3 regions of the Pedococcus sp. P2_E4 genome follow, and region 3 is predicted to be linked to each of the others. Evidence: riboswitches for the same ligand, from Rfam matches in the RefSeq annotation. Region 3 holds a riboswitch; each other region holds the start of a gene.

What was found. A riboswitch is a leader RNA that binds a small molecule or an ion and turns the genes downstream of it on or off. The one in region 3 is predicted to bind cyclic di-AMP.
Region 1: linked by a shared signal. The riboswitch ahead of AC1DV7_RS01130 (transglycosylase family protein) and the one ahead of AC1DV7_RS16345 (C40 family peptidase) in region 3 are both predicted to bind cyclic di-AMP.
Region 2: linked by a shared signal. The riboswitch ahead of AC1DV7_RS17735 (C40 family peptidase) and the one ahead of AC1DV7_RS16345 (C40 family peptidase) in region 3 are both predicted to bind cyclic di-AMP.

What each region holds. Positions count from the first base shown of each region.
Region 1 covers NZ_JBFUEO010000001.1:220,860-230,412, forward strand. The annotation lists gene AC1DV7_RS01110 (alpha,alpha-trehalose-phosphate synthase (UDP-forming)) at 1-33, opposite strand, end outside; gene AC1DV7_RS01115 (CBS domain-containing protein) at 120-548, shown strand; gene AC1DV7_RS01120 (serine/threonine-protein kinase) at 590-2,278, shown strand; gene AC1DV7_RS01125 (threonine/serine exporter family protein) at 2,278-3,786, shown strand; cyclic di-AMP (ydaO/yuaA leader) riboswitch at 4,058-4,148, shown strand; gene AC1DV7_RS01130 (transglycosylase family protein) at 4,180-4,908, shown strand; tRNA gene AC1DV7_RS01135 (tRNA-Thr) at 5,043-5,115, shown strand; gene AC1DV7_RS01140 (LytR C-terminal domain-containing protein) at 5,270-5,863, shown strand; gene AC1DV7_RS01145 (DUF7507 domain-containing protein) at 6,304-9,553, shown strand, end outside.
Region 2 covers NZ_JBFUEO010000068.1:143-3,617, reverse strand. The annotation lists gene AC1DV7_RS17740 (DsbA family oxidoreductase) at 1-171, opposite strand, end outside; gene AC1DV7_RS17735 (C40 family peptidase) at 282-1,022, opposite strand; cyclic di-AMP (ydaO/yuaA leader) riboswitch at 1,029-1,210, opposite strand; gene AC1DV7_RS17730 (iron-dependent transcriptional repressor DtxR) at 1,529-2,227, opposite strand; gene AC1DV7_RS17725 (MFS transporter) at 2,224-3,475, opposite strand, start outside.
Region 3 covers NZ_JBFUEO010000049.1:2,529-18,172, reverse strand. The annotation lists gene AC1DV7_RS16380 (MBL fold metallo-hydrolase) at 1-38, opposite strand, end outside; gene AC1DV7_RS16375 (ATP-binding cassette domain-containing protein) at 163-1,065, shown strand; gene AC1DV7_RS16370 (ABC transporter permease) at 1,062-1,883, shown strand; gene AC1DV7_RS16365 (SRPBCC family protein) at 2,034-2,471, shown strand; gene AC1DV7_RS16360 (dihydrofolate reductase family protein) at 2,477-3,109, shown strand; gene AC1DV7_RS16355 (pyridoxamine 5'-phosphate oxidase family protein) at 3,121-3,741, shown strand; gene AC1DV7_RS16350 (hypothetical protein) at 3,907-4,227, shown strand; gene AC1DV7_RS16345 (C40 family peptidase) at 4,375-5,148, opposite strand; cyclic di-AMP (ydaO/yuaA leader) riboswitch at 5,154-5,361, opposite strand; gene AC1DV7_RS16340 (hypothetical protein) at 5,615-6,163, shown strand; gene AC1DV7_RS16335 (hypothetical protein) at 6,488-6,763, shown strand; gene AC1DV7_RS16330 (hypothetical protein) at 6,760-7,077, shown strand; gene AC1DV7_RS16325 (hypothetical protein) at 7,091-8,302, shown strand; gene AC1DV7_RS16320 (hypothetical protein) at 8,323-12,168, opposite strand; gene AC1DV7_RS16315 (hypothetical protein) at 12,165-15,644, opposite strand, start outside.

The DNA.
Region 1 (9,553 bases), on a different contig from region 3:
GCGGGTGGGCGAGGACGTGGAACTGCGCGGCACTGTCGATCATCTCCAGAGGTGGCTGCACCGTCCACCCTAGGGCGCTTCCCCTAGCGTCGGCCCGCGGGCCGGTCTAACGTCTGAGCATGAGGATCTCGGATGTGGTGCGGCGCAAGGGCGACCTGGTGGTGACGGTGCGGCCGGACGAGACCGTGGAGCGGCTGCTCGCGCTGCTCGAGGAGCACAGGATCGGTGCCCTCGTCGTGAGTGAGGACGGCGAGACCGTGGTGGGGATCGTGAGCGAGCGCGACGTCGTGCGTCACCTCCACAAGGACGGGGCGGCGGTGCTCCTGGCGCCGATCTCGCAGATCATGACCGCCGACGTGCGCACCTGTGACCTCGACGTCCCGATCGAGGAGCTCGCCCGCACCATGACCGACGCGCGGATCCGCCACGTGCCCGTGGTGGTCGACGGCAAGCTGCGGGCCATCGTCAGCATCGGTGACATCGTCAAGCACCGGATCGACGAGCTGCAGTCCGAGCGGGACCAGCTCGTGGGCTACATCCAGCAGTAACCCTCCCGGATTCCCCCAGCCGTCTCGCTTACCGTAGGGGCATGACCACGGAGGCGATCGAAGGCAGCGACGGTCACGCCGTCCTGCCCGGCGCGCCGCGTCCGGAGACCCGGATCGGCCCCTACCGGCTCATCCAGCAGCTCGGTGAGGGCGGTATGGGAGTGGTCCACCTGGCCCTCGACCCGCACGGACGCGCGGTGGCCCTCAAGCTGCTGCGGCCGCACGTGGCCCACGACCGCGACGCACGCATCCGACTGGGCCGCGAGGTCGATGTGCTCGGGCGCATCAAGGACCCCCGGGTGGCTGCGGTCATCGACGCCGACCTCGACGGCGACCGCCCCTACCTGGTCACCCGCTACGTCCCGGGCCCGGCCCTCGACGACGTGGTCCGCGAGCACGGCGCCCTGGGGGGCGACCAGCTGCTCCGCCTCGGTCGTGGGCTGGCCGAGGCCCTGCACGCGATCCACGCGGCCGACGTGATCCACCGCGACCTCAAGCCCGGCAACGTCCTCATGCTCGACGACGACCCGGTCCTCATCGACTTTGGGATCGCCCATGTCGCCGACGACGTGCGGATCACCATGACGGGACTCGTCATGGGCACCCCCGGCTACCTGTCGCCCGAGGTGGTCGAGGGGGCGCCGGTCACCGAGGCCACGGACTGGTGGGGCTGGGCCGCGACCTTGGCGTTCGCGGCGAGCGGGGCCCCGCCCTTCGGTCGCGGACCCATGGACCTCGTCCTCAACCGCGTCAGCCGCGGCGAGGCCGACCTGGCCTCGGTCGACCCGAGGCTCGCCCCCCTGCTGTATGCCGCGCTGTCACCCGAGCCCCGTCAGCGGCCCGACGCCGACGAGGTGGTCGAGGCGCTGGAGCGCTACGCCACCGGGCGCCCGGTGACCGCGGCGCTGGCCCTGCCCACCCGTCATACCCAGCCGCTCGCGCAGCCGAGCACGCGCGAGTGGGACCGTCCCGCGGTGGTCCCCCAGGTCGAGCGGCCCCCGCTCGGACCCGTCGCGCTCCCGCCCGACACCGGCGAGCTCGTGCCGTGGGACGAGGACTACCAGCCCGAGGGCGACGAGGTCTCCGACTGGCAGGCCGCGTGGCAGGGCGGCCCCGGTGAACCCGACCCGCGGATCGGGCGGCCGACGCGCACAGGCACCCTCGTGGCCCTGCTGGTCGTGCTCGTCGCTGCCGTCGCGACCTTCCCGGTGGTCGCGGTGACGCTGGCCATCGTCCTGTCGTGGGCGGCGCGGACCGCCGACCGCTCGGTGACCTCGCTCGTGCTGCGCCGCTACAACAAGGGCCGTCGGCGCAGCGACGTGCCGTTCGCGGTCGCCGCGAGCCCCTGGCACCTGGTCATCGGCGCGCTCGCCACCGTCGTCAGCGCCCTGCTGCCGGCGGTCGTGGGCATCTGCGCGGTGTTCAGTTCCGCGCTGGCCACCGTGGCGGTCACGGGTGGGTCTCCCGAACCCAACTCGGCTCCCCACCTCGCGGTCGGCGGGCTGGTAGCCGCCCTCATGGCGTGGTGGGGGCCCGGGGGCTCCGGCCTGCGCCGAGGCACCCGGAGCCTGGTGCGCGGTGTCGTGCCCGGTGCGCGCGCCTCCCAGATCGCGGTCGGGCTCCTCCTGCTGCTGGCTCTCGCCCTCGCGGGCCTGGCCCTCCAGGAAGCCGGCTCCCCGGACTGGTGGCCCACCCAGGCACCGAGCGCGGTGCTCCCCGGGCTCGGCTGATGGCCGAAGGCACCCCAGACCCGAGCCCGCGCCCCGACCCGGGCCCGCCGCACCGGCCACGCCGCCCCGTCCTGCGCAGCAGCCGCATCTGGCGCGGCGAAGAGCTCACCGAGACGATGCCGATGCTGGAGTCGCTGAGGCACTCGCCCTATCGCAACGTGAAGATCCGGCAGGCGGCGGCGGAGGAGCGCGAGGCGCGGGCGGCCCTCGACCTGGCCCTGCGGGTCGGCGAGCTGATGCTGCGGTGCGGGGCGGGGGCGCCGCAGGTCGAGTCGTCGGTCATCGCGGTCGCCGCGGCCGGTGGGCTCGACAACCTCGAGGTCGACATCACCTTGCAGTCACTGCTCATCCAGTGCACGACGACCTCCGGCCTCCCGATCACCATGCTGCGCGTCGTGCGCTCGGCCAGCCGTGACTTCGCCCGGCTGACCGCGGTGCACGAGTTCGTCGAGAGCCTCGTCAGCGAGGGCTACGACCGCGAGGCCGCATCGGCCCGGCTGCGCGAGATCCGCCGCGCCCCACGCTTCTGGCCGCGGTGGGCGGTCCGTGGCTCGCTGGGTGTGCTGGCCGCCGCCATCGCGACGATGCTGGGTGCCGGTGCGGTCGCCGCGCTCGTGTCGGGGTTGTCGGCGCTGTTCGTCGGGTATGCCGCCCGGTCCCTGGGGCGGCGCGGGCTGCCGGACTTCTACCAGTGCGCCATCGGTGGGTTCTTCGCCACCGTCTGCGCCTGGGGTGCGTTCAGCCTGGGCGCGCAGGGCTGGCTGCCGGTCTCGTCGTCGGACTTCGCGTTCATCGTCGCCGGCGGCATCACGGTGCTGCTGCCCGGACGCACGGTCGCCTCGGCGTTCGAGGATGCCATCTCCGGCTACTCCGTCACCGGAGCGGGCCGGATGTTCGCCGTCTTCCTCACGACCGCGGGCATCATCCTCGGCGTCGCCACGGGCCTGTCCCTCACGCTGTCCCTCACGGAGATGTTCGACCTCGACGTCGCGTCGCCGTCCATCGTGGCCACCCGGGCCTTGAGCGCACCCGTGCTCCTCGCGGTGGTGGGCGCGTTCCTCGTCGGCCTGGCGGGGGCGGTCGGGCTTCGCAGCATGCGCCGGCTCGTCCTGCCGGCCGGTCTGCTGTGCGCCGCCAGCGTGGGCGTCTCGCTGGCCGTGGCGCGGATCGACGGGCTGGGTCCGCTGGCCGCTGCGGGCTGCGCCGCGATCGTGCTCGGGTTCGCCGGGCGGCTGGTCGCGCTGCGGCTCGGGGCCCCGCCCATGGTGCTCGTCGTGCCCGCGTCGTACGGCCTGCTCCCCGGTCTGGCGATCTTCCGGGGCCTGTACGAGATGGTCAACGGCTCCTCCGAGGGCGCGGGGACGTTGTCGCTCCAGGGTGGCATCACCACCCTCTTGGGGGCGATGGCCGTGCTGCTCGCGATCGCGGCCGGCAGCGTGCTCGGTGAGTTCCTGGCGGCGCCCTTCGACCGCAGTGCGGTGCAGAAGCGTCGCGCTCGGCGTCGCTGACCCGGACCGCCCCCGCTCGGGCGCCCGGCCGCCCGGCCGCCCGCCTGTCGGGCCCGGTCGTGGCGTCGCGATGTCGACCCCTACCGCCCAGTTCTGACCGAAGGGACTACGACATCCGGCGAACTGGTTGTCCGATCCCGCCCACGGGCCTACGGTGGTTGACCGATGCCGCCGGCATCCCACAAGTGAACACGGCACACCCAATGCACACCCGCAGCGCCGAGCCTCGTCAGGCGGGTGACCAGCCGGAACGGTTCCGGGCAGACGAGGACGGGGGACCCAACGCGGCCGCAACGCGGCCTTGGGGTGAAGCCGGTCCGCCGGCCGGGCACCTGACAGCCCGAACCCGACAGCTCACCTCGCAGGCGCACGTCAGGAGAGGACCCCTTCCCCATGTTCTACGCGCCGAAGCACTCTGCCCGGAAGCCCAACCCCGTCAAGCGTCGTGTCACCGGAGTCGCCGTGGCCGGTGTCGCGACCGTCGCGGGCGGCCTGGCGACCGCCTCCTCGGCCAACGCGGCCGGCACCGTCTGGGACCGGGTCGCGGCCTGCGAGTCGGGCGGCAATTGGTCCATCAACACCGGCAACGGCTTCTACGGCGGGCTGCAGTTCAGCCGGTCCACCTGGAGCGGCTTCGGTGGCGGCGCCTACGCCGCGTACGCCCACCAGGCCAGCAAGTCGGAGCAGATCGCGGTCGCCCAGAAGGTCCTCAAGGTGCAAGGCCCCGGTGCGTGGCCGACCTGCGGGGCCCGCGCCGGCCTGACGCGCGCGAACGGAGGGGCGTCGTCCGCGACTGCGACCGCGTCCGCGGTCCGCAGCACCCCGGTCGCCTCCCGCTCCTCGGCGCGCACCGCCCCCGCCGGCCGGCTGGTCGTCGACGGCATCCGTGGCCCGAAGACCAACGCGGCCATCGAGCGCTGGGTCGGTGGGTCGGTCAACGGGAGCCTGTCGCGCACCGACGTGAAGGCGTTGCAGCGCAAGGTCGGATCGGCACCGGACGGTGTCATCGGCCCCAAGACCATCCGCGCCCTCCAGACCAAGATCGGCGCTCGCCACAATGGGTCGCGCACCCTCGACCGCGCCACGGTCCGGACGCTCCAGAGCTACCTGAACGCTCGCTGACGACGTCCTCCGTGCGGCCTCCCACCCCGGCGGGTGGGAGGCCGCAGCCATGAGCGGGGTATGCCGTCTGGCGCAGGGTTCTCGCCCGTCACCACCGCGCCGGTACCATCGACGCCGTCTGCTCGGGCAGGCATGCCGGCGTGGCGCAATTGGCAGCGCACCTGTCTTGTAAACAGGGGGTTGGGGGTTCGAGTCCCCCCGTCGGCTCAGCGCAGTTTGTCGACCTTCGTCCCGTTCTCGGGCATGGGCGCGTCACCATCCGCGGTGGCCCTGCTCTCATCCTCGAACGCGCAGCCCGGCGGTCGCCACCACGATGGCCGTCTCGAGGACCTGAGGCGTGCGACCGGAGGACTGACACGCCATGCCCACGAGCCCATCGACCCCCGTGCCAGCGTCAGGACGGGAGACCTCGGGGCGGCCGGAGTCCGCTCCTGCGGGGCCTTGGACCTCGGCCGGCCGCCGCCAGCTCGGTCGGGTGCTGCTGTTCGTGTGCACGCCGGGGCTCGTCCTCGGGGCGTCGACCTTGGCGACGGCGTCCGCGCTCGGGGCTTTCGACCCTGCCCCCCAGACCGTCCAGGCGTCGTGCCACCAGCAGCAGGCCGACCTGGCCAGCTTCGAGGTCGCGGTGTTCAACGGGTCCGGGATCTCTGGCCAGGCCAGGAAAGGTGCAGGGCAGCTGACGAAGGCCGGCTTCAGGGTCGCACGCGTGGGGACGGCTGCGGAGGGCCGGTGGACCGACGCAGCGGCTGTCATCACGTTCGGCCCGGACGGGCGGGGCGCGGCGCAGCTGGTAGCTGACCACATCCCCGGTGCTGTGCAGGTGAGCACGGTCCGCGTGGGTCGGGACGTGGATGTCGTGTTGGGCACCCAGTTCAGGGGGGTGTCGGCGACGGCGGTTGCGAGCTCCGCTTCCTCCGCGACGGTGCCGTCGTGTTCCTCCTCGGCGGCACGCTGACCGGCAGCTGACGGGCGTCGTCCCGGGGCTTGAGACCCGCGTCACGACATCGGCTCTCGGGCCTCTCATGGGTGTGGGCGGCGCGGTCCCGCAGGGGGAGATCGTGCCGTCCACAGCCATGCGTGCGCTCCCACCTCCGTGCGATGGGCGTCCGACAGGCGCCGTCCCTGTGCCGGTCCACGGCACGGGTCGCGCGGTTTTGTCCGGTTATGGCCGGCCCGTTACAGGCCGCCCCGCGGCGGGGCCACACGCGACTTGCCCGTGTTTGGTCAGGCGGCCGTAAAGATTCTTCGGCCTGAAGCGTCACGACTTGCCGGCTTCGAGGTCTTACGGGGGACGAAGCAACCCATGTGACTAAGGAGAGTGTGGTTTCAGTGCGTCGTTTTTCAGGCCTTATGGGGGAAAGGGCACGATGGCGACGTCCTGCTGCCTTGACAGTCGTGTTCGCGCTGGTGGCGGCGATGGGGACCGCGCTGGCTGTGACGCCGGCTCTCGCCGTCCCCGGCAATCCGGGGGTACCGCAGGCGGGGACCCTGCTCTACAGCGAGGACTTCTCCAACATCGACGCGAGTGCGGCGCCGGTGAGGATCGGCAGCTACACCGGCGGCGCCGCTGCTGCCGGCGAGACCTACACGGCTGATGCTGCCTGGAGCCCCGGAGCCAGCGCCTGCAACGGCTGGGTGATGCGCCAGGGGAGCCCGTTGCCCTCCGGTGTCACGCCGGCGGCCGACGACCAGTGCGCACGGAACGGCGGGTGGAACATCCTCGGCGCCATGGCCACCGCCATGGGGCAGTACCAGGGCATGACTGCCGCCCAGGCCGCTCAGAACCAGATCCTCAGCGAGTACACGAACCGCCCCGACGGTGTCCAGGCAGCTGGCATCCAGCTCCAGACCACCAAGAACTCGATCCCTACCATCGCCGGCCACTTCTACGCCGTCTCGGCGATCTTCGCCGAGACCAACTGCTTCTCCAACCACGCGAGCCAGGAGTTCGCCCTCATGGTCAACGGCGTTCCCACGGTCGTCGGCACCGGTTTGGATCCGTGCAGTGACCCCAGCAGGCAGGTCATCAACGTCAACAACGTGAACTACAGCGTGGCCAAGCTGCAGTCCGGCGCCCTGCAGGTGCCGCTCACGGGGGCGACCCCCACCTTGGGCATCCGCGTTAGGAACCTCAGGGCCACGGGCACCGGCAACGACGTCGGCTTCGACCTCCCGCAGATCGTCGACGTGACCCCGCAGCTCGACAAGGAGTTCTCGCCTGCCACGATCACGCAGGGCGACTCCTCGACCCTCACCTTCACGGTGACCAACACGACCGACCTGATGGCCAAGAACGGCTGGTCGTTCACCGACGACCTACCTGCGGGCCTCGTCGCCTCCGGGCCGGTCGGCGGCACCTGTGACCTGACCGCCAGCAACGTGACCAGCGGCAGCATCAGCGCCACCGGCAACCTCGCCCAGGGCCAGGCCTCCTGCACGATCACGGTCCAGGTCACCAGCAACACCCCGGGCGTCTACAACAACTCCGGGTGCACCGACACCACGGGCGCCGCCATCCCCAACTGCACCAACAACATCTCGAGGATCGTCGGGCTCTACCCGCCCGGCTCGACCCCGCTGACCGTTCTCCCGAAGGTCGACCTGTCGATCACCAAGAGCGCCGACCTCGACTCGTACACCCCCGGTCAGCCGGTCACCTACACGGTGACGGTGCACAACGACGGGCCCAGTGACGCCATCGACGCGACCTTCACCGACCCGATCCCGGCGTCGATCACGGGTGCCACCTGGACCTGCGCCGTGACCGCCGCGGGCAGTGCAAACCTCCCACCGGCGGGGCCCACCACGTGTGCTGCCAGCGGTTCCGGTGACATCGCCGACACCGTGCGCATCAACGTCGGTGGCACGCTCACCTACACCGTCACCGGCACGGTTGCCGCAGGCACCACCGGCAACATCGTCAACACGGCGACCGTCAAGCCCGCCGCGCAGACGACGATCCCGGTGATGCCTGGTGGTGGCCCCAACCCGACTCCCGGCTCGACCGCGACGGTCCCGACTGTCGACCCGGACTGCCCGCCCGCTCCCGGAGCCGGGTGTTCGGCCACGGTCACCACGCCCGGCAGCGCGATCGGCATCGTCAAGTCGATCAGCTCGGTCACCGACACCAACAACAACAACCTGGACGACGCCGGCGACGTGATCCACTACACGATCGTCACCACCAACACCGGACAGTCCACCCTCACGGGGGTCACGGTGACCGATGTCCTGGCTGCGCCCGCGGGGCCGGCTCTGTCCCTGTCGTGCACGCCGACCACGCCGGCGACGCTGGCGCCCGGCGCCACGATCACCTGCACCGCCGATTACGTGATCACGGCCGCGGACGCCCAGAAGGGCGCCGTCGACAACACCGCGACGGCCACGGGCACACCGCCCGACGGCCCGAATGTCACGGCCAGCGACACCGCCACCCAGCCCGTCCAGACGCAGGCGACCGGCCTGACGCTCGTGAAGTCGGCTGCCATCACCAAGGACGCCAACAACGACGGCAAGGCCGGTGTCGGTGACGAGATCACCTTCACCTTCCACGTCAAGAACACCGGCAACGTGACGCTCACGAACATCGGCGTGACGGACGTGCTGGTCGCTCCGGCGGGTCCGGAGGTGTCGGTGACGTGCCCGTCGACGACGCTGGCTCCGGGTGCCGAGATGGACTGCACCAGCTCGGTGTACGTCGTGACCCAGGCCGATGTCGACACCGGTTCGATCAAGAACGCGGCGACCGCGCATGGCACCCCGCCCAGCGGTCCGCCGGTGGTGACCCCGCCGTCGTCGACGACGACGCCGACCCCGGTCCCGTCGACCGGCCTGACGCTGCTCAAGACGGCCTCGATCACCAAGGACGCCAACAACGACGGCAAGGCCGGTGTCGGTGATGAGATCACCTTCTCGTTTGCGGTCAAGAACACCGGGAACGTCACCCTGAAGAACATCACGGTGACCGACGTGCTGGTCGCGCCTGCCGGGCCGGAGGTCTCGGTGACCTGTCCGCCTGGTGACCTCGCTCCGGGTGCCACAGTGGTGTGCACCTCGAGCGTCTATGTGGTCACCCAGGCCGATGTCGACACCGGTTCGATCAAGAACTCGGCGACCGCCCAGGGCACCCCGCCCACCGGTCCGCCGGTGGTGACGCCGCCGTCCGGCACGACGACCCCGACCCCGGTCACCCCGGGCCTGACGCTGCTCAAGACGGCCTCGATCACCAAGGACGCCAACAACGACGGCAAGGCCGGTGTCGGTGATGAGATCACCTTCTCGTTTGCGGTCAAGAACACCGGGAACGTCACCCTGAAGAACATCACGGTGACCGATGTTCTGGTCGCTCCTGCTGGTCCGGAGGTCACGGTGACGTGTCCGTCGACGACGCTGGCTCCCGGCGAGCAGATGACCTGCACCTCGAGTGCGTATGTGGTCACCCAGGCCGATGTCGACACGGGTTCGATCAAGAACTCGGCGACCGCCCAGGGCACCCCGCCCAGCGGTCCGCCGGTGGTGACGCCGCCGTCGTCGACGACGACGCCGACCCCGGTCACCCCGGGCCTGACCCTGGTCAAGTCCGCGGCGATCACCAAGGACGTCAACAACGACAACCTTGCAGGTGTGGGTGACGAGATCACCTTCT
Region 2 (3,475 bases), on a different contig from region 3:
GGTCTCGCCGTTGCCCTTGGCGGCTCGCGGGTCGAGCTCGTAGGCGTGGTAGGTCACCACCACCTCGGCCGGGTGGGTGCTCTCGGCGATCGCCTGCTCGAGGCGTCGCTTGCCGATGTAGCACCACGGGCAGACCACGTCCGCCCACACGTCGATCTCGATGGCGGTCATGCCTCCATACAAACACGCCCACCACTGGACCGCCGCGCCAGGTGCACGCAGGCCCCCGTCCGCCGTGGCGGAGGGGGCCTGGGTGCGCTGCGGCCGGGTGGACCCTGGGGTCAGGGGCGGCCGTAGGTGACGCTGGAGGACCAGATCGAGCGGAGCGCGACGGCCTTGCCGCTGCGCGGGGAGTCCCACATCATGCCGTTTCCGGCGTAGATGCCCACGTGGTAGGCCGGCGAGCCGAAGAACACGAGGTCACCCGGCTGCGGGTTGGACACGGGGGTCACGGCCTGGCGCTGCGCCTCGGCCGTGCGCGGCAGGCTGATGCCGACCTGGCGGAAGACGTACGCCGTGAAGCCGGAGCAGTCGAAGCCGGCGGGCGTGGTGCCGCCGTACCTGTACATGATGCCCTCGTACTGGGCAGCGATGCCCAGGACGCCACCGGCGGCCGGACGGCTGCTGGTGAGGGCCGTGCGGGCGGTCGACCGGCTCGCGGTCGAGCTCTGCACGCGGTCGGTGGCGACGGCGGCGGGGCGAACGGCCTTGGCCTTGGGCTTGGGCCTGGCAGTCGCCTTGAAGCCGATCAGGCCGTAGGCGTCAGAGGCCTGCGGGGCAGCGGCCTCGGGAGCCTTGACGGCGACCGGGGCGCTGGTGGTGGCAGCGGTGGGGTCGGCCTTCGGGGCGGCCGGGGCAGCGGACGCCGGGAGGGCGAACGAGGCCACGAGACCACCGGAGGCGGCGACGACGGCCGAGGTCTTGACGGCAGGCTGGGCGGATTTCGCCACGATGCCACTGATCTCGGAAACGGGGTTGTAACGGCCAGGGGCGCGGTGGCGACCGGCAGCGTGTGAAGCCACGATGGATGAACCTCCAGTGCCTACGAGGTGAGCTGTCGGGTTCGGGTGGAGGTAGATCACCCGGCCCTCACGGTTGCCACCCGACCTAGCGGGCGCTCGCGAGAGGACTTAACCCCAAGGACTCTCCCGAAGGAGGGCCCGAAAGTGGGTCCCCCGCTCCTGCCAAGCGGACTTGCTGAGGACCCGAACGTGATGGCAGGACTAGGCGTTCCACATCGGGCCAATCTCCCCGGGGGGTGGAGAGATCCCCGCGAGACTACACAAACCCCCGACCAAAAGTCACATTGAGGTCACGGCGAGCCCATGCGATCGTCAAGCAAACGCCATCTTTCGATGACAGTTCGTGCTCAACGGGGGAAAAATCGGACACGTCCGATCGGTGAACGGTCCGGCGGGTCAGGGACGCCGCGACATACCCCGGCGGGGGTGGCTCGCCGCTCAGACCAGAGCGCCGCTGAGGGCAGGCGCGCCGCTGAGGGCAGGCGCGCCGCTGAGACCAGGGCCGCTCAGACCAGGGCGCCGAAGACGTGCTGGGCGACGTCGTCGGGCAGCGAGACCCCGGTGGACTCGGGGGCGTTCTCGCGCACGGCCACGACGCGCCCGTCCTGGCGGTGCACCCGCACCCGCTCGCCGGGCAGCAGCCGGGCCACCGTGAGCAGGCTGAGCGCCTCGTGGTCGACCTGGACCGGCTCACCGATCCGGCGGACGAGCACGATCTCGGGGGTCTCGGTCGCGAGCTCGGTCAGCGTGTGCAGCCCCGAGCGGAAGTCCTCGGTGGGCTCGACCTCACCCAGCTCGTCGAGGCCGGGGATGGGGTTGCCGTAGGGCGAGTCGTGGTGGTCCTTGAGCATGGCGAGGATCTTGCGCTCGACCCGCTCGGACATGACGTGCTCCCAGCGGCAGGCCTCGTCGTGGACGTACTCCCACTCGAGCCCGATGACGTCGACGAGCAGGCGCTCGGCGAGCCGGTGCTTGCGCATGACGCGGGTCGCCAGCAGCCGACCGTGCTCGGACAGCTCGAGGTGACGGTCGCCGGCGAGCGCCAGCAGGCCGTCGCGCTCCATGCGCGCGACCGTCTGCGACACCGTGGGCCCGGAGTGGCCGAGGCGCTCGGCGATGCGGGCGCGCAGCGGCGTGATGCCCTCTTCCTCGAGCTCGAAGATCGTCTTGAGGTACATCTCGGTGGTGTCGATCAGGTCCGTCACGGGTCAAGCCTCTCATTAGCGGGCGACTGCGCGCCGCTGTCCGGCAACTCGGGCTCCCCCGACGCCGCGGCTCGGGCGACCGCGCCCCGACGCACCGGGTCGTAGGCCGGCACCCAGTAGCCGATCCAGCAGGCTCCCAGCAGCGCGAGCACCCCGACCCCGAGACAGGCTGCGACGAGGCCGGAGACGGCCGTGACGGCGCTGATGAGGACCGGTGCGCCACTGCCACCGATGACCGACACGAAGCGCCACCCGCCGAGGAACTGCGACCGGCCGACCGCCGGGGCGACGTCGGCGCCGAGGGTCATGACGAGGCCCGAGCCGATGCCGTTGCCGATGGCACCCACGACGGCCAAAAGGCCGATGCCCAGCGCAGTCCCGGTGAGCGGCAGGGCGCCGAGGCTCAACCCGACGACCACGACACACGGCACGGCGATCCACACCCGCCCGAACCGGTCCATGACCGAGCCGGCCGGGTAGAACAACAGCATCTCGACGCCCCCGGCGACCCCGAAGATGACGGCGGTGGTGCTGGCGGACAGCCCCGACTGGGCGGCCCACAGCGGCACGAGCACGACCCGCGACGACCGCACCGCACCCACGACGGCGATGGCCAGGCCGAGGGTGAGGTACGTGCGCCGGTGGCTCCAGAGCAGCGTGGCGGTGCCCACCGGCGCCTCGAGCCGGGCCGCCTCCTCGTGCTCGGCCGTGAGGTCGGGCGCCCACCACACGAGCAGCGTCGCGAGCACCCCGGCCGCGACCGCCACCGCGAACCCCGCCTGCGGTCCCCAGAAGTGCACGATCGGAGCGCCCACGAAGGGCCCGACGAACAACCCGATCCGGTGGACCCCGCCCAGGGTCGACAACGCCCGCGCACGCATCGCGATCGGCACCGCGTCGATGAGGTACGACTGGCGGGCCACGAGGAACACCGACGACGTGAACCCCATCGCGAACACCGCAGCCATGAGCGCGACCAGCGAGGTGGCCGTCACCGCGAACAGGGCGGCGACGGCATCGGCGGCGGCCGCCCCCATGAGGGCCTTGCGCTCCCCCACCCGGTGCACGAGGGCGCCGGCCGGCACCGCGAAGAACAGGTCGGCGATGAGGGTCAACGCCACCGTGAAGGCCGCGACCGACGGCGAGGCGCCCAAGTCGAGCGCGCTCAGCGTGAGGATCGGCACGACCGCACCGGCGCCCACGGCCACGACGACCGTGGGTCCGTAGGCCGGCGCCGCGATGCTCCAG
Region 3 (15,644 bases):
ACGCGCACGCCGCCCGGAGAAGGTGCGATGTCCGGCATGCCCCCATCCTCGCAGCCACGCGTCGTCAGGGGTGACCCCGAGGGTGCGTCAGGGGCGCGTCAGGGTGGGGATCAGGCGCCTCCCCGATGTGGTGACCAGCTCGCCACCAGCACGATGCTCGACATGATCACTGTCGAATCACTCACGAAGACCTACGGGCGCGGGATGACCGCCGTCGACGACGTCTCCTTCACCGCGGCCACCGGCCGGGTCACCGGCTTCCTCGGCCCCAACGGCGCCGGAAAGTCCACGACGATGCGCATCATCGTCGGCCTCACGCCCGCCACCTCGGGGACCGCAACCGTCGACGGGCGACGGTTCACCGACCTGCCCAACCCCGGGGCCGAGGTGGGCGTCCTCCTCGACGCGTCGGCACAGCACGCGGGGCGCACGGGTCGCGAGATCCTCACCCTCGCCCAGCGCACGATGGGCCTGCCGCGCACGCGCGTCCAGGAGATGCTCGACCTCGTCAGCCTGACCGCCGACGAGGCCGACCGCCGGGTCCGCGACTACTCCTTGGGCATGCGCCAGCGGCTCGGCATCGGCACCGCCCTCCTGGGTGACCCGCACATCCTCATCCTCGACGAGCCGGCGAACGGGCTCGACCCTGCCGGGATCCGCTGGATGCGCGACCTGCTCCGCGGGTTCGCCGACCAGGGCGGCACGGTGCTGCTCTCGTCGCACCTGCTGCACGAGATCGAGGTCATCGCCGACGACCTGGTGGTCATCGGCAACGGTCGGATCGTGGCCCAGGGCACCAAGGCCGACCTGCTCGCAGCGGCCGGCACCGTGGTCCGTGCCCGCGAGAGTGCGGCGCTCGCCACCGCGATGGAGCGCGCTGGCCTGGCGATCACCCGTCACCCCGACGGCAGCGTGCACACCGACGCCTCACCCGACCACGTCGGCGAGATCGCCCTCGCCGCCCAGGTGGTCCTCACCGAGCTCCGCGCCGCCGACGGAGCCGGGCTCGAGGAGATGTTCCTCGAGCTCACCGCAGACACCCAGCGCGAAGGAGCAGCAGCATGACCACCGCCGTCCTGACCAAACCGACCTCCCCGTCGGCCGAGTCCCCAGCCCGCAGCCGCAAGGCGCCGGCACGGATCCCGCTCACCCGCATCATCGCGGTGGAGCTGCGCAAGATGTTCGACACGCGATCGGGCTTCTGGCTGATGGCCAGCATCGTCATCACCAGCGTGCTCGCCACGGCCGCGATCATCGTGTTCGCACCGGACGACCAGCTGACCTTCGACAACTTCGCGGCAGCCATCGGCGCCCCGATGACGGTGATCCTGCCGATGATCGGGATCCTCGCCGTGACGAGCGAGTGGAGCCAGCGCAGCGGCCTGACGACCTTCACCCTCGTGCCGCACCGTGGTCGTGTGCTCGGGGCCAAGTTCCTCGCAGCCATCGCCGTGGGGGTCACCTCGATGGTCGTCGCCCTTGTCGTGGGGGTGCTCGGCACCCTGGTCGGGAGTGCCATCGCCGGGGTCGACCCGGTCTGGAACGTCTCGGCGGCGCACTTCGCGCTCATCGTCCTGGGCAGTGTCCTGGGCATGCTGTTCGGCTTCACGCTCGGCCTGCTCATCCGCAACTCCGCGGGCGCCATCGTCACGTACTTCGTGTACACGCTGGTGCTGCCCCCGCTACTCGGCCTGCTCGCCGCCAACCAGAAGTGGTTCGCCGACCTGCAGCCGTGGGTGGACTACAACTACTCGCAGACCGCGCTGTTCGACGGCAGCCTGACCAGCCAGCAGTGGCAGCACCTGGCCGTCTCCGGTGGCCTGTGGTTCCTCCTGCCGATGGCGATCGGGCTGCTCGTCGTCCGCCGCGCCGAGGTGAAGTGACGGAGGACCAGCCCGCCGCGGCAGGCGCCTGAACGGGGCACTCGCACCCACCGGTGCGAGTGCCCCGTCGCCATGCCTGCCACGGAATGACCGGGTGGCGCATGATGGTCCTCCGAGAGCAGCCACTCCGCGGCCACCGAGGGGACCCTGATGACCAGCACGAGGTTCACCGTCCACACGAGCCTGTCGCCGGGCGACGTCCTGGCCGTGATCACCGACTTCGGCCCCGAGCGTTCCCGCTGGTGGCCGAACGTCGACTCCGAGCACTTCACGGTCCACGACCAGGGTCCTGGCTGGGCCGAGGTCACCGAGGGCACGGGCATGGGCTGGGAGCGGGAGCGCTACTCGTGGGACGCCGCCGCCGGCACCGTCACGATCGACACCCTCGAGTCGAACCTGTGGGCGCCGGGCAGCAGCTGGCGCTACGAGCTCCTGCCGGCAGGGGGCGGCACCGACCTGCGGGTCTCCCTGAAGAGGCTGCCCGCCTCGTTCACCGGCCGCATCGTCGCGGCCCTGATCCCGGTGGTGGGGCGGCGTGTCCTGGCCAGGCAGTTCGAGACGGTCCTGCGCCGCGCCGAAGGGCGATGAGGCGGATGTCGTTGACCCGGGTCCACAACCTGGCCATCTCCCTCGACGGCTTCGCCACCGGCGAGCCGCAGTCGTTGGAGGCACCGTTCGGCCATGCCGGTGAGCGCCTGCACGAGTGGATGTTCGCGACCCGCTTCTGGGGCGAAGGCGGCACCGTCGGCGTCGACGACTCGTTCGCCCGCCGCCACAGTGAGGGCATCGGCGCCGAGATCATGGGCGCCAACAAGTTCGGACCGCCCGGCTGGCACACCGACCCGCAGTGGAAGGGCTGGTGGGGGCCGAACCCGCCGTTCCACACACCGACCTACGTGCTCACCCACCACCCGCGCCCCTCGATCGAGATGGAGGGTGGCACGACGTTCCACTTCCTCGACGCCACCCCGGCCGAGGCGCTGGAGACCGCACGCGAGTCCGCCGACGGCCTGGACGTCCGGCTCGGTGGCGGCCCCACCGTCGTGCGCGACTTCGTCGCTGCCGGGCTCGTCGACCACCTGCACCTCGTCCAGGTCCCCATCGTGCTCGGCCGCGGAGTCCGGATCTGGGACGGGCTCGAAGGCGTCGAGGACGACTACGACGTCGAAGCCGTCTCCTCGCCGAGCGGGGTCACCCACCTCACCTTCATGCGCAGGACCCCCTGAGGGAGGACTCGATGTCATCGACGTACCACGAGGGCAGCCGGGCGCTGCAGGACCGGTTCGACACCAGGGCGCTGGCCGACCGCATCGACGACCTTCTCGTCAGCGACACCATCGGCGACGGCGACCGCGCGTTCATCGAGGCGCGCGACATGTTCTTCCTCGCGACGGCGGACGACCAGGGACGGCCGACCTGCTCGTACAAGGGTGGTGAGCCCGGCTTCGTGCGGGTGCTCGACCCGCACACGATCGCGTTTCCCAGCTACGACGGGAACGGCATGTACCTCTCGGCCGGCAACGTGCTGGTCAACCCCGATGTCGGGCTGCTGTTCATCGACTTCGAGCGCGGACACCGGATGCGGCTCGAGGGGGTCGCGAGCATCGACCTCGAGGACCCGTTGCGCGAGGAGTACCCCGAGGCCCAGCTCGTCATCCGGGTGCGTGCCCGGGCCGTCTACCCGAACTGCCCGCGCTACATCCACCGGTACGAGCTCGTGCGGCGCTCGCGGTTCGTGCCGCGCGAGGGGTGCCTGACTCCCGTCCCGGAGTGGAAGCGCTCGGACTGGGCCGTCGACGCCCTGCCCGAGGCTGACCCGGCCCGCCACCCGGGCGAGCGGGACGTGCTCGGCCGATGAGCAAGGGCCGCCCGCGGGCGGCAGTCGTCACGTCATACCGATCCGTGCGTCTGACACGGCGTGGAGGAACATCGAACTGGACAGGGGCTTCCCTTCGGCGTGCTCGCGTTCCCGGACGTGTCCCGTGGTGAGCCGGCGGCTCCTCGGCAGGTTGACGCGAGGGGGATGCCGGCGGATCGCGCCCACCCGCTGTGGCGGGCGGCCCACGACCCTGCCGTGACGCTGGAGGAGTTCGACCGGGCTGCCCTGCAGTGGGAGCGCACCCTGGACGTCGATCCGCAGGCCGGCCGAGGCCCACGGCTGGTCCTGGAGGTCCACGACGACCAGGAGGGCACCGTCCTGAACCAGGCGCTGCGAGACTTCGCGTCGCGTCAGCGCCAGGCCGCGCGACACGGCCACGACCACCTGAGGCAGGTCCGGACGCACTGGGCGCTGATCGCAGACCAGCTCGCGGACCGGGTGGACCAGGACACCGACCGACAGTGAGCCGTCACGGTTCAGGGGGATCCGACGTCTCTCCTGTGTGGCCGGCCTTCGAACCTCCGGTCGCTTGATGGGCACCCGCCGGCGGCCTGAGCGCACCCCCCTTGGCCGCCGGCGGGCGTCTTCGCGACGGCCCTGCGCGTCGCAGGCCTAGAAGCGGCCGTACCCCGACACCCCGGCGAAGACCTTGCGCTTCTGCGTGACGAGGCCCGGCTTGCCCGCGTCGAACATGTAGCCACCCCCGGCGTAGATGCCCACGTGGTAGGCCGGCGACCCGAAGAAGACCAGGTCGCCCGGTCGTGGTGTCGAGACCCGGCGCGCGGCGGCCTGCTGGGCAGCCGCGGTGCGCGGGATGGACTTGCCTGCCTTGCGGTAGACGAACGACGTGTAGCCGGAGCAGTCGAAGCCGCCGGGCCCGGTGCCCCCACGCCGGTAGGGAATCCCGGTGTAGGCGGCTGCAATGGCCACCACGGTGCTCGACAGCGACGGGGACGCCCCAGCCCTGGACGCCCCTGCCTTGGACGCCCCAGCCTTGACAGGGGCCGCCTTGGTGCGGGCCGCCTTGGCAGCTGCCGCCTTGGGACCCCGGCGCATGACCGCCGCAGTCCGGGGGCCGACCACTCCGTCAGGGGTCAGGTGGTGCCGTCCCTGGTAGCGCCGCACGGCTGCTGTGGTCCTCGGACCGAAGACCCCGTCCGCCGTGACGCCGACGATGCGCTGGATCGCGACGACGTGGGCGCCCGTGGAGCCCTGGCGCAGGACCGGCCAGGCCAGGACTCCTGTGGCGGTCGGGGCCGGGGCAGCCGCCGCGTTGGGTACGCCGGCGGCGAGGCAGCCGATCGTCACCAGGGCGGCCGCAGCCGCCGAGCCCCGGTAGCGGCGACGCCGGGGTTTGCGATGTCTTCCGATGTACGTCAATGACATGGGCCAACTCCTCCACCGCCTGCGAGGTGAGCTGTCGGGTTCGGGCGGAGGTGTGCCCGGCCGCGCTCGCCGTCGCCACGTGACCGGAGTCGGCCTCTGCAACGTCGACGAGGGCGGCTTCACCCCAAGGACCGAGTCGGTCCGAAGTGGTTTCCCCGCTCCTGCCCTGAAGGTCGATGGCTGGCCGGGGGCAGGATTCGGCAACTCGTCCAGCGCCCGATCGCCGACCGGGCTCCCGCAAGGTACCCGTCATCGCAGGCTGATGCCAAGCCGAGCAGCGATCGAAATCCATTGCGGCAGTAAATGATTCGCGTCGCGTCACACATTCGTTGCTGGCGCGTCAGTACCAGTTGAGGGCGCCTGTGCCCTCCCCCGGATTCGCCCGACATCTCCCTGTTCCGAGCACCCCACACCAGTGCAGGCTCAACGCCCCTGCAGCGTCACCGAAAGAGTCCTTCCCCCGCGCATGAACCCGACCTGCCCCGAGTCCTTCGACACCCTGGCCGCCCTCATGGCCGCAGCCGCGAGCCTCCTGCTCGGTTCCGCCGCCGCCGGTCTGCTGCTCATCCGGCGGACGAGGGGAGGCGGCGCCATACTCGTCCTCCTCGTGTCCATGGTCGCCGCCACCGGGGTCCTGGTGGCCGGCCACGAGTCCGACCGCCGGCACTGTGCGGCGGTCGACACCACCACCGCGGACCCGGTCGTGGGCCAGGCCCCGCGCGCCACGAAGGTGGCGACGCCAGTCCCCGCCAAGACCGGCGCCGCGCCGCCCGCGAGGGTCGCGTCGACGTCCCCGCCCACCCCCGCAGTCACCGTCACCGTGACGGCGCCTGCGGCGGCCCCCGCGCCGGCGAGCACCACGGCACCGAGCGGACCGCAGTCCGTCGACACCCCCACCCCATCGACCAGCACGTCGCCCTCGAGCCCTACTGCAGCCGAGCCCACCACGGCGCCGACGCCCCCGGTGCAGACCTCGAGCGGTTCGACACCGGTCGCCGGGAGCCCGTCACCCTAGGCCGCACGGCGACCCCGCCGGCCTGCCGTCACTTTCCGGGGCCGGGGACGTCTCACTGGTGACCGCCTGTCCGGGGGACGGGGTCGGTCGGAACGGCGGGCGACTACTGCACCCAGTCGCCCGCCGTTCTCCTGCCCGGGAAGGCCCACCTGCCGGGAATGCCCACCTGCCCGGATGCTCACCCGCGACCCGCCCACCCGCGACCTGCCCCCTCCCACACCTTGTCGCGGGAGCGACCCGGGTCCATCCTTGGACGAGGGGCCCGGTGCCCCCGCCGGGAGCGGCGGGGATGCGGCCCGACCGTCCGATCGGGAGGAGCGGGTGATGCGCGGACCTGGGGTGAGGCGACGGTTCTGGGCCGAGGTGGTGCTCGCGGGGATCGGTGTGCTCCTGGCCGTCGTGACTGCTCTGGTGCCGGACTGGATCGAGCGGCTCGGCGGCGAGGGTGGTGACGCCGGCAGCGGAGGCACCGAGCGCGCGATCTCTCTGCTGTTCTTGGCGGCCGCCGTGGTGCTGGGCATCCTGGCCCGCGTGGAGTGGCGCCGACCGATGCGGCCCGCCCTGGCTCGCGACAGCTCAGGTGGCGACCCGCGCCGATGACCACCAAGCGACGGGCCGGGTCCACCGAGGCCACCCACGAGGGCGCAGACCCCCTCGCCGGCACGCACGTCCGGGCGCGCAGGAAGGGTGACAAGGCCCGCGACGACGCGCTGGCGGGCGCCGAGGCCGCCGAGGGGCTGCCGGCCGGGGCCGAGCCCGACCTGGGCATCCCCATGAGTGACCGCCAGCTGGACCAGCGCGACCGGCAGCAGTCGGCCGAGCGCAAGAAGCCGGGGCCCAAGCCGCCGGAGACGCCCCCCGCCACCCCGGTTGCGCCGCCACCGACCGCGCCGCCGCCGACCGACCCCGAGTGAGCGGGGCCGACTCGTGCTGACGATCACCGCCAACATCGCGCTCGACGATGCTGCCACCGGCACCCAGACGGGCACCGTCGGCGAACCCTCGGTCGGCGTCTCCTCCTCCATCCTGTTCGTCACGGGCAACTGGTACGCCACGCGATCGGCGGACGGCGGCGCGACCTGGTCGCTGCTCGACCCGTTCACCGAGTTCCCTGCCGACCGTGGGGTGTTCTGCTGCGACCAGCTCGTGACCTACCTGCCGACCCAGCGCCTGTGGGTGTGGCTGCTGCAGTACTCGAAGTCGGGGCGCAGCAACATCTACCGGCTCGCCGTCAGCCGGACGGCGGCCTCGGGGACGTGGCGGTGGTGGGACGTCTCGCCGGCCGACCTCGACCCGGCCTGGACCGACGTGTGGTTCGACTTCCCCGACCTCGCGGTCAGCACCAAGAACCTCTGGCTCACCTTCAACCAGTACGACGGCTCCGACCGGTGGGTGCGGGCCGGCGTCATCCGGTATGCGCGTGCCGACCTGACCAGGACGGCGCCCCTGACCCGTCGTCACTGGTCCACGACGTCGGTCGGTTCGCTGCGCCTGGTCTCGGGGGCCGGGTCCTCGATGTGGTTCGCTGCCAACGACCAGTCGCGCCGGTCCCTGCGGCTGTTCCAGTGGCCGGACGACGCGGCGAACGTCAGCGCCTGGACGATCCCCGTGACCCCCTGGAACGACAGCGACTACCGCTCGCTCGGGCCGGACGGCCAGCCGTGGCTCAGCCGCTGCGACGACCGCGTCACCGGTGCCTGGCGGGCCGGCGGCCGGCTCGGCTTCCTGTGGAGTGCCGGGCGTGGCCCGGGGCGGCCGCAGCCCTACATCCGCGCCGTCACCCTGGACGAGCAGTCGCTCACCGTCGTGGCCGAGCCGGACCTCTGGAGCCAGAACGGCGCCTGGGCCTATCCGGCGGCAGCGCCCAGCAGGCGTGGGGCCATCGGCCTCACCGCCTTCTTCGGCGGCCCCACGCAGCCGGCCCATGCGGTCGGGGTCCTCGACCAGCAGGCCAACACCTGGACCACGAAGACGACCGCGACGTCCACCCACGCACCGCAGGCCGGCAAGTGGGGCGACTACCTCTCCTGCCGCGCGCACCCGACCCGGACCACCTCGTGGGTCGCCAGCGGCTACACGCTGCAGGGCGGTCAGGACCGTCGCAACATCGAGCCCCGCGTCGTGACCTTCCGTCCCTGACCAGGTCCAGGAGGCGGGTCTCAGGTCGGGCGGTTCTCGATGTGCACGATCCGCGCGGCGGCATACGGGCAGAAGCGCACCAGCTCGGACACGGTGGTGGGGGGCACGACCGCACCCGGCGCGGTGGTGGGCGGCACGAACACCTCGCCCGCACCGATCGACCCGACGAAGGCGAGGAAGAGCACCTGCTGCTTGTTCGGCACGGCGGTGAGGTCGACGTCGACCGACACGGCGCGCGGCATCCGGGCGTCGACCGCCGTGGGCACGGTGCGCCAGGTGACCCCACTGCCACCGGTCGCGAGGTTCCATCCGCCCGGCACCGGCTGGGCCGTCCCTGCCGCGGCCGCTGTGAGGAAGGGCAGGAGGCTCGTCACTGACAATGCCAGCAGGTCCGACGGCGTCACCCCCGCGCGCCAGAGGAGGACGACGAAGCCCTGGTTGGCGCGCAGCCCGATCGCATCGCGGTGGTGGACGAGGACGTCCACGGTGGAGGGCTCACGGAAGACCGTCCACATGTCGTTGACGACGTTGCGGGGCACGACATCCATCAGGTCGGCCTCGGTCGCCGACACGCTGGCGGCGCGGGGCGTCTGCCACGGTGCGCGGTAGACCGCACGAGGATCGGCGGTGTCGGTGGTCACCGTGCCGTCGGCCTTGACGCGCACGCCGCCCACGACGTCCGCCCACACCGCGGCGTCGATCTGCGGCACTGCGGACTTGGCCGGTGCCATCTGGGTGCGGTGCAGCGCCACGAGCCGCCCGAGGGCATCGGAGAACAGTCCGTTGGCGACCACGCTGGGATACAGCCAGCGGAACGCGGTCTGGAAGGTCCACACGTCGTATGCCGGCGCGTTCAGTGCCGTGATCGCCGGGGCCGGCAGGAAGGCCGGCGTGGCGGCGACGGGCCAGCGCGGCCGGACGATGATGTCGGGGCTCGCCGCGAGCGAGGCCGGGACCGCGGGCGGCGCCGCGAGGGGGTCCGGGTGGATCGTCAGCGGGTTCCGCCGGTCGTCGAACCGGGTCGAGCGGATCCACGTCTGCGGCACCGCGTTCCGAGCCAGGTCGACCTCCCAGACCCCCCGCGACTGGACGCCCGCGCGAAGGAGCCGGGGCGCCCCCAGCGCGCCGCCCGGGGCGCGCCAGATGTCGAGGTCCTGGACGGTCGCCTGCGGCAGCCCGTTCACGTAGGGGACCCAGGTGTGGGCACCGGTCGCGTTGTTGGTGCGGGTGCCCCGCCAGACCCCGGTGACGGTCCCGGCATACACGGTGTTGCCGGTCGCGTCGCCGGGGTCGACGACGACGGAGAACACGGGGTCGCGGGGGCCGCTGTTGACGGCCCCGCCGGCATCGAGCTGGCGCCGCAGGGTGGTGCGCTTGTAGCGGTTGTCGGCGTTGTTGAAGAACCAGAGGGTCTCGTCGGGGCCACCCACGACTCCGGTCGTCGCGACGTAGAAGTCCTGCGTGCCGGGGACCGCAGCGATGTCCGTCAGGGTCGTGGTGCGCGGGATCGCGACCGCTGCACTCGTGATCGACCAGGTCGTCGAGGCCCAGGTGCCTGCCGGAGCCTCGGTGAACCGGACGATGCCGCCCGTGTAGAGGACGAGCAGCTGGGTCGGGGACACCCAGTTGAGGGTGATGATCCTGCCGAGTCCGCTGAACCCGATCTGGAGCTGCGCGTTGTTCGCGGCCCCGTTGACCCCCGGGCGCCCGTCCTGGATGGCCCCGTTGGGGTACGGGATGGTGTTCCACGTGTTGGGGCCGACCCCGCTGCCCAGGTCGTCGGTGAGCCAGACCCGGTAGGTGCCGATGGCCAGCCGCCCGGTGGCCGGGTTGGGGCCGACCGGAGGGACCCGCACCGTAGCGGCGCCCGAGTAGAAGGCGCTCCACGGCCCGGTGCCCTCCACGCCCGGGCCGACCACGCGGCTCGGCTCCCCGGGGTTGCGGGTCATGGGGTCGACGAAGGCCGTGCGCGACGTGCAGTACCAGCGGGAGGCGTTGAACTGGCGGACGAGCAGGTGGGAGGCCGTGGGGTGGAACGCCACCCCGCCGCCGTCGCCGGTGAACGGCTCGTCCCACACCGAGTCGCCGATGCGGACCTGGCTGCCGTTGTCCTGGCAGCCGGTGGCGACGAGGTGCCCGTTGACCGGGTGGCTGCGCACGAAGACCGGTTGGAGCGAGGCAAGGCCGGTGTTGCAGGCGGCGAACGTGCCCACCCGACCCGACCGGTCGGAGACGAAGATGCCGCCGTCAGTGGCCACCCAGACCTGTCGGCGTGGTGGCGCGTTGCCCGTCAGGACGAGCCGGTGCACGTCACCGTGGACGTTGTTGCCGATGGCCCCCGCCACCGTCGCCCCATCGCCACCGGGGAGGGCCGCAGCCGACGAGATCCCCACCGTCGGCTGGAGGACGAAGGGTGGTGCGGCCACCCCCGAGGCGGCGACGTCGAAGCAGTACATGCTCGCACCCCAGTCGCCGTCGGCCGGACCGTAGGCGAGGGAGCTTCCCCCGACGTACACGCGGTGGACTGCGCCGACGGTGTCCACGGCGATGCACTGGTCGTAGTCGCGCTGGCTGGTCCCGCCATTCCACAGCGTCCGGGGCAGACCCCCTGCCGCCCCGGGGGTTCCGACGTCGTCCGCCGTCGGCGCCGCGACGGTCGCGTCGGCCACTCGCCACAGGGCGGGGTTGCCACCGGTCTCACCGAGGGCGTAGACCGTGTTGCCCGTGGCGGCCAGGCTGAGGTAGCCGGTGATCGGGACGGGGTTGGTCAGCGGCAGCGGAGTCACGGCCGTGCCGGCGTTGTCGCTGAAGGCCAGGCCTCGGCCCGCGACCGCGAGGACGAGCCGCCCGCCCGGGAGCCAGACACCGTCCGAGATCGCCGCTCCGGGGAAGGCTGCCGACACCGCGGCCAGCGCGGTCCAGGTGTACCCGTCGCGCACTGGGTTGCCGCCGCCCGCGGGCAGCGACTGCCGCCGGCCGAGGAAGGCGCCGCCTGTCGTGCAGGCGATGACGACGTCCTGGGTGGCGCCGGCCGTGGCCTCGCCCGCGGTGGAGGCGGGGTTGCGCAACAGCCTGAAGATCCCCAGGCCCTCGAGCGCCCCGATCCCGGTGTCGGGCTCCCACGGCTCCGCCTGACCGGGTGGGAACGTGGGGCCGATGGCCGCGAGCACCCCGACGCCGTTGATGGTCGCTTCGCCCGTCGCCGCGACGAAGTTCGCCGGCAGGAAGTTCGGCTCCCCGGTGCCGACCAGCACGGTGTCGAGCAGGGGCATCGCGTCGAAGTCCACGAGGATGCACCCGCACGCCTGGGCGTTGACGGTCCCGCCACGGATCCGGCGGCGTTCCGACCAGCCGCCGACGGGCGACCACGTCGCCCCGCCGTCGTCGGTGTACCAGACCCCGCCCTGGGCCGTCGCGGCATACGCCCGCCGGCCGGTGGGGTCGACGGCGATGTCACGGATGCGGCCGGCAACCCGCGGGCGGTCGACCGCCTGGCCACGGCGCACGACGGAGGGCCCGATGGGGACCCAGCGGCCGGCCGGGTCCACCGCCGACGGGAAGGCGCGCGCGGCATCCTCCGCATGGGTGTCCGGCCCGTCCGCACCGTCCGACCCGTCCGCACCGTCCGACCCGTCCGCATCGGCCCGCACCCGGTCCGGTGCCGCCTCCTCCCGCGCCGCGAGTACCGACCTCATGGCCTCCTCGAGGGCCACCCGGTCGATGCCGTCGAGCAGCTGGGCGTCCCTGGCGGCACGGTCGGCGGCCTGCCCGCGCTTGGCGGCCCGCGCCGCCTCCTTGCGCAGCCCGGCCGCCATCTCCTCCCTCTGTGCCTTGGACCCCAGGGGCGCCCGCCGCTTGCCGGTCACGGGGTGTCCTCCTCGTCCGGGGCCACGCGGATCCAGCCCTCCTGGACCTCGTGCGGCATCTTGGGCAGGTACGCGCTGGTGGTGGACGCGAGGATGGGGTCGTCCTTCCAGCTGATCGGGCCGGTGCGCCGGGTGAACTGCTGCTTGCTGCCGAGCGAGGCGACGTTGGGCAGCCGGATCTCGGCCGGGTCGACGAGCAGCGGGCCCACCCGCATCGAGGGCACCATCCTCGCCAGCCCGGGGCCGACCCAGGTGTCGGCCAGCTCCAGCGCCTTGCGCGGCAGGATGCCCGAGGTGAGGTGCACCTTGCCGGCGGGCAGCATGAGGATCGTCAGGCGCCGCGTCTGGCCGACGCGGATCGTCAGGGTGTCCTCGAGGACCAGGTAGTCGTGCTCGATCGGGTCCTGCCCCGGGGTCTCGCCGAGCCGGCCGAGGAAGCCGGTGCGTGGCCCGGACGCCAGGGCCGAGTCGGCCACGACCTTGTCGACCACGTGGAAGCGGGTGTAGTCGTCGTCGACGAAGAAGCCGAGGACGCTGTCGTCGCTGCGGCCGAGCTCGCCGATGCGGAACGGGAAGTCGTGGGCTTCGAGCGCTGCGTAGGCCGCCGTGCGGGCAGCCGGGCCGCCGGCCTCGTCGACCTGCACCTCGTCGAGGTCGTCGGGCGCGTCGAGCCGCAGCGTGGCCCGCACGACGGCGACCGGCCGCCCGACCAGCCCCGCGATCGTCGGGGTCCCGATGGCCGCGAACGTGTCGACCGTCCACAGGGTCGAGTCGATCGCCCGCAGCAGCGCCGACAACGCGCTGCAGGACGGTGGCGTGGCAGCCTGCCGCGAGTCGATGTCGGCCTGGACGAGCCCAGCCGCGAACAGGGCGGCGTGCTGGGCGTGCGGCGGTATGTCGGTCAGGGGCCCGGCGTCCGGGGGGACCGGTCGTCCGGGTGCGGGGTCCCAGCGCACCGACCCCGGGCCGTTGTCGACGCTGAAGGAGTCGTGCTCGAGCTGGCCGAGGGGGTTGCCGTCGCGGTCGAACACCTCCAGCGCCTCGTCGATGTGGTCGGGCAGCAGGAAGCCGGACACCGGCGTGACGGCCAGGGCGGCCCGCAGCTGGTCGACGTAGGCCTCGGGCGCCGCGGCCGGGTCCTGGTCGAGCCCGTACGAGGGGTCGACGAGCCGCAGCAGCCAGCGGGCACTGTTCTGGATGCGCGGCGGCAGCAGGACGCCGGTCGGGTCCGTGGCCAGCTCCTGGGTGCTCGTCCGGGCCAGACCGGTCAGGGGCACGTCGACCACGCGGCCGAAGGCGTCGACCAGCCGCAGGTCCAGCACCGAGAGGGCCCCGCCGAACAGGGGCACGGGCAGTCCCGTCGCGCGTGGCCGGTTGACCCCGTCCGTGCCCCGCACCCGCTGGACGAAACCCTCGTAGGCGATCCCGAGCAGCTGCTCGCGGATCCCGTCGAAGGAGGCCGAGCACAGGTCCAGCGGCCGGACGAGGTTGGCCACGGCAGCGAGCACGCCCTCGTCCGCGTCGGGGATGAGGGACTGGCTGGGCGAGGCCAGGTCGCGGGCCTGCTCCTGCTCCAGCCACTTGGCCATGGCCGTCGTGAGCGACTCGCCCACCCCCGTCGTCAGCGGGCTGCGTCCGGTGAGCGTCCGCGTCTCGCCCGCGACGGGATCGGTGCGGCGCAGGTCGCCGTCCACCAGCGACCAGCCGGCCAGGTCCTCGGTGCCGGTGAGCTCGACCCGCCACTCGAGCCAGAGCGGGGCCCAGGGCTGGCGCCACGTCGTGATGGCGATCGGGCTCGGCGGCGTCCAGGCCACCAGGGAGAACCGGGAGAGCTCGGCAGCGACCTGCAGGGTCGTGACCTCCTCGACCCGGGAGTAGCCCGACCAGGAGTCGCGGGCCGCAGCCCTCGGCTTCCGGGCCTGCGCCGCGGCGGCCACCAACCCGGTGCCCGACCCGTCGTACGTCGCCGTCGTGCCGTACAGCCGCAACATCTCGGCGGTCAGGCGCCCCTCGAGAGCGCGCACCTCCTCGCCCTTGCGACCGGAGGACGCGGCGAGCCAGCCGACGGAGTAGCCGTCGCAGATGATCGCCTCGCGGACCACCCGGGTGACCTCGCTCGGCACGGCACCGCTGCCCAGGGTCGGCAGGACCGACCGCCCGTCGACGGTGCCGTCGATCGACGGCGACACCTCGCCGGGGAAGCGGCAGCGCAGCAGGCCCTGGTCGTCGAACATCCCGTCGCCGTGGTGCCGCGCCGACGGGTGGACCCCGCGCAGGCCGACCATCAGGGGAGCGGGGCGGAACACCCGCGGGGCCGCGCGGGTGACGTCGCGACCGGCGGGAGGCGGGGTGCCGGTGCCGCCCTTGCGGGTGCCCGCTCCCGGGTCGTCGCGCTCGCGCTCCTCGCCGCGGGTCCGGGTCTCCTCGGCGGCTCGCTTGCCGCTCGTCATCGGGGACACGCCCCGCCAGCCGACCTTCGTGCCCTTGGGTGCCCCGGTCCCCTTGCCGGGCTGGTGGGCGGCCCGGCCCTTGCGGCCCACCGCCAGCGGGCCGAACGGCGTCGAGTCCTCCGTGCGCAGCCGGTCAGCCTTCGCCCCCGCGACTGGGCGACCCGGTAGCGCCCAGAAGCCGTTGGCGTGCTCCTGGTCGGCGAGGTCGGACAGCCCGTCGGGCGTCCCGATCCGCCCCAGGAGGTCGCCGGTGAACGCGGCGCACAGCCGCTCCGCGGTCAGCCGCTTGGTCGGGTCGATCCCGAGCGCAGGTGCCGCGAAGGCCGAGACGATGTCGTCGATGTCGGTGCCCAGGCTGGCCGCGAGCGTCGAGGGGTCGGGCCGGTCGTCGGCACCCCCGGCCGTGCCGTCGACGGGGACGCCGATCACCGAGCCGTGGAGCATGGTGTGGTACCTCGTCGCGCCGATCCCGACGGTCACCCCGGCCACCTCGGCGACCGGCAGCGCCGTCTCCGGCGCGACCGAGCTGTAGGTCGTCGTCGACTTCGCGTACTGGGTCCGGACCGTCACCGGCGCGTGGGTCCGCGGGGACTTCAGGCCGGCATACTCCTCGAGCTTGGTGGTCCGCGGGTCCTCGGGGTACTCCACGGCGTCCTCGCCGTCCGGGCTCACCCACCAGCGCAGCTCGGCGAGGCGCGCCCGGACGCTGGTCTCCCCGCGCGACCCCGCGAGCGGGTCGGCGGCGGAGTCGGTCCACCAGCCGGCGACCGTGTAGGTGGCCCGGCCGCGGTGGAACCCGTGCGGAGCCACCTCGGCTCCCGGCAGGTCGACGAGCGGGTCGTGGAGGGCGAACCGGTTGATGGCCCCCAGGTACGTCGCGGTCCACATCAGGCTGCCGCGTGCCCCGCCGTCGAGCACCTCGAGCGGTACCCCGCCGTCGAGGGGCAGGGACCCGGGAGGGACCGTCCCGGCATACGTGGACAGGGGCGTGACGCCCCCCGTGACCGCGTCCAGGACCCACCCCGA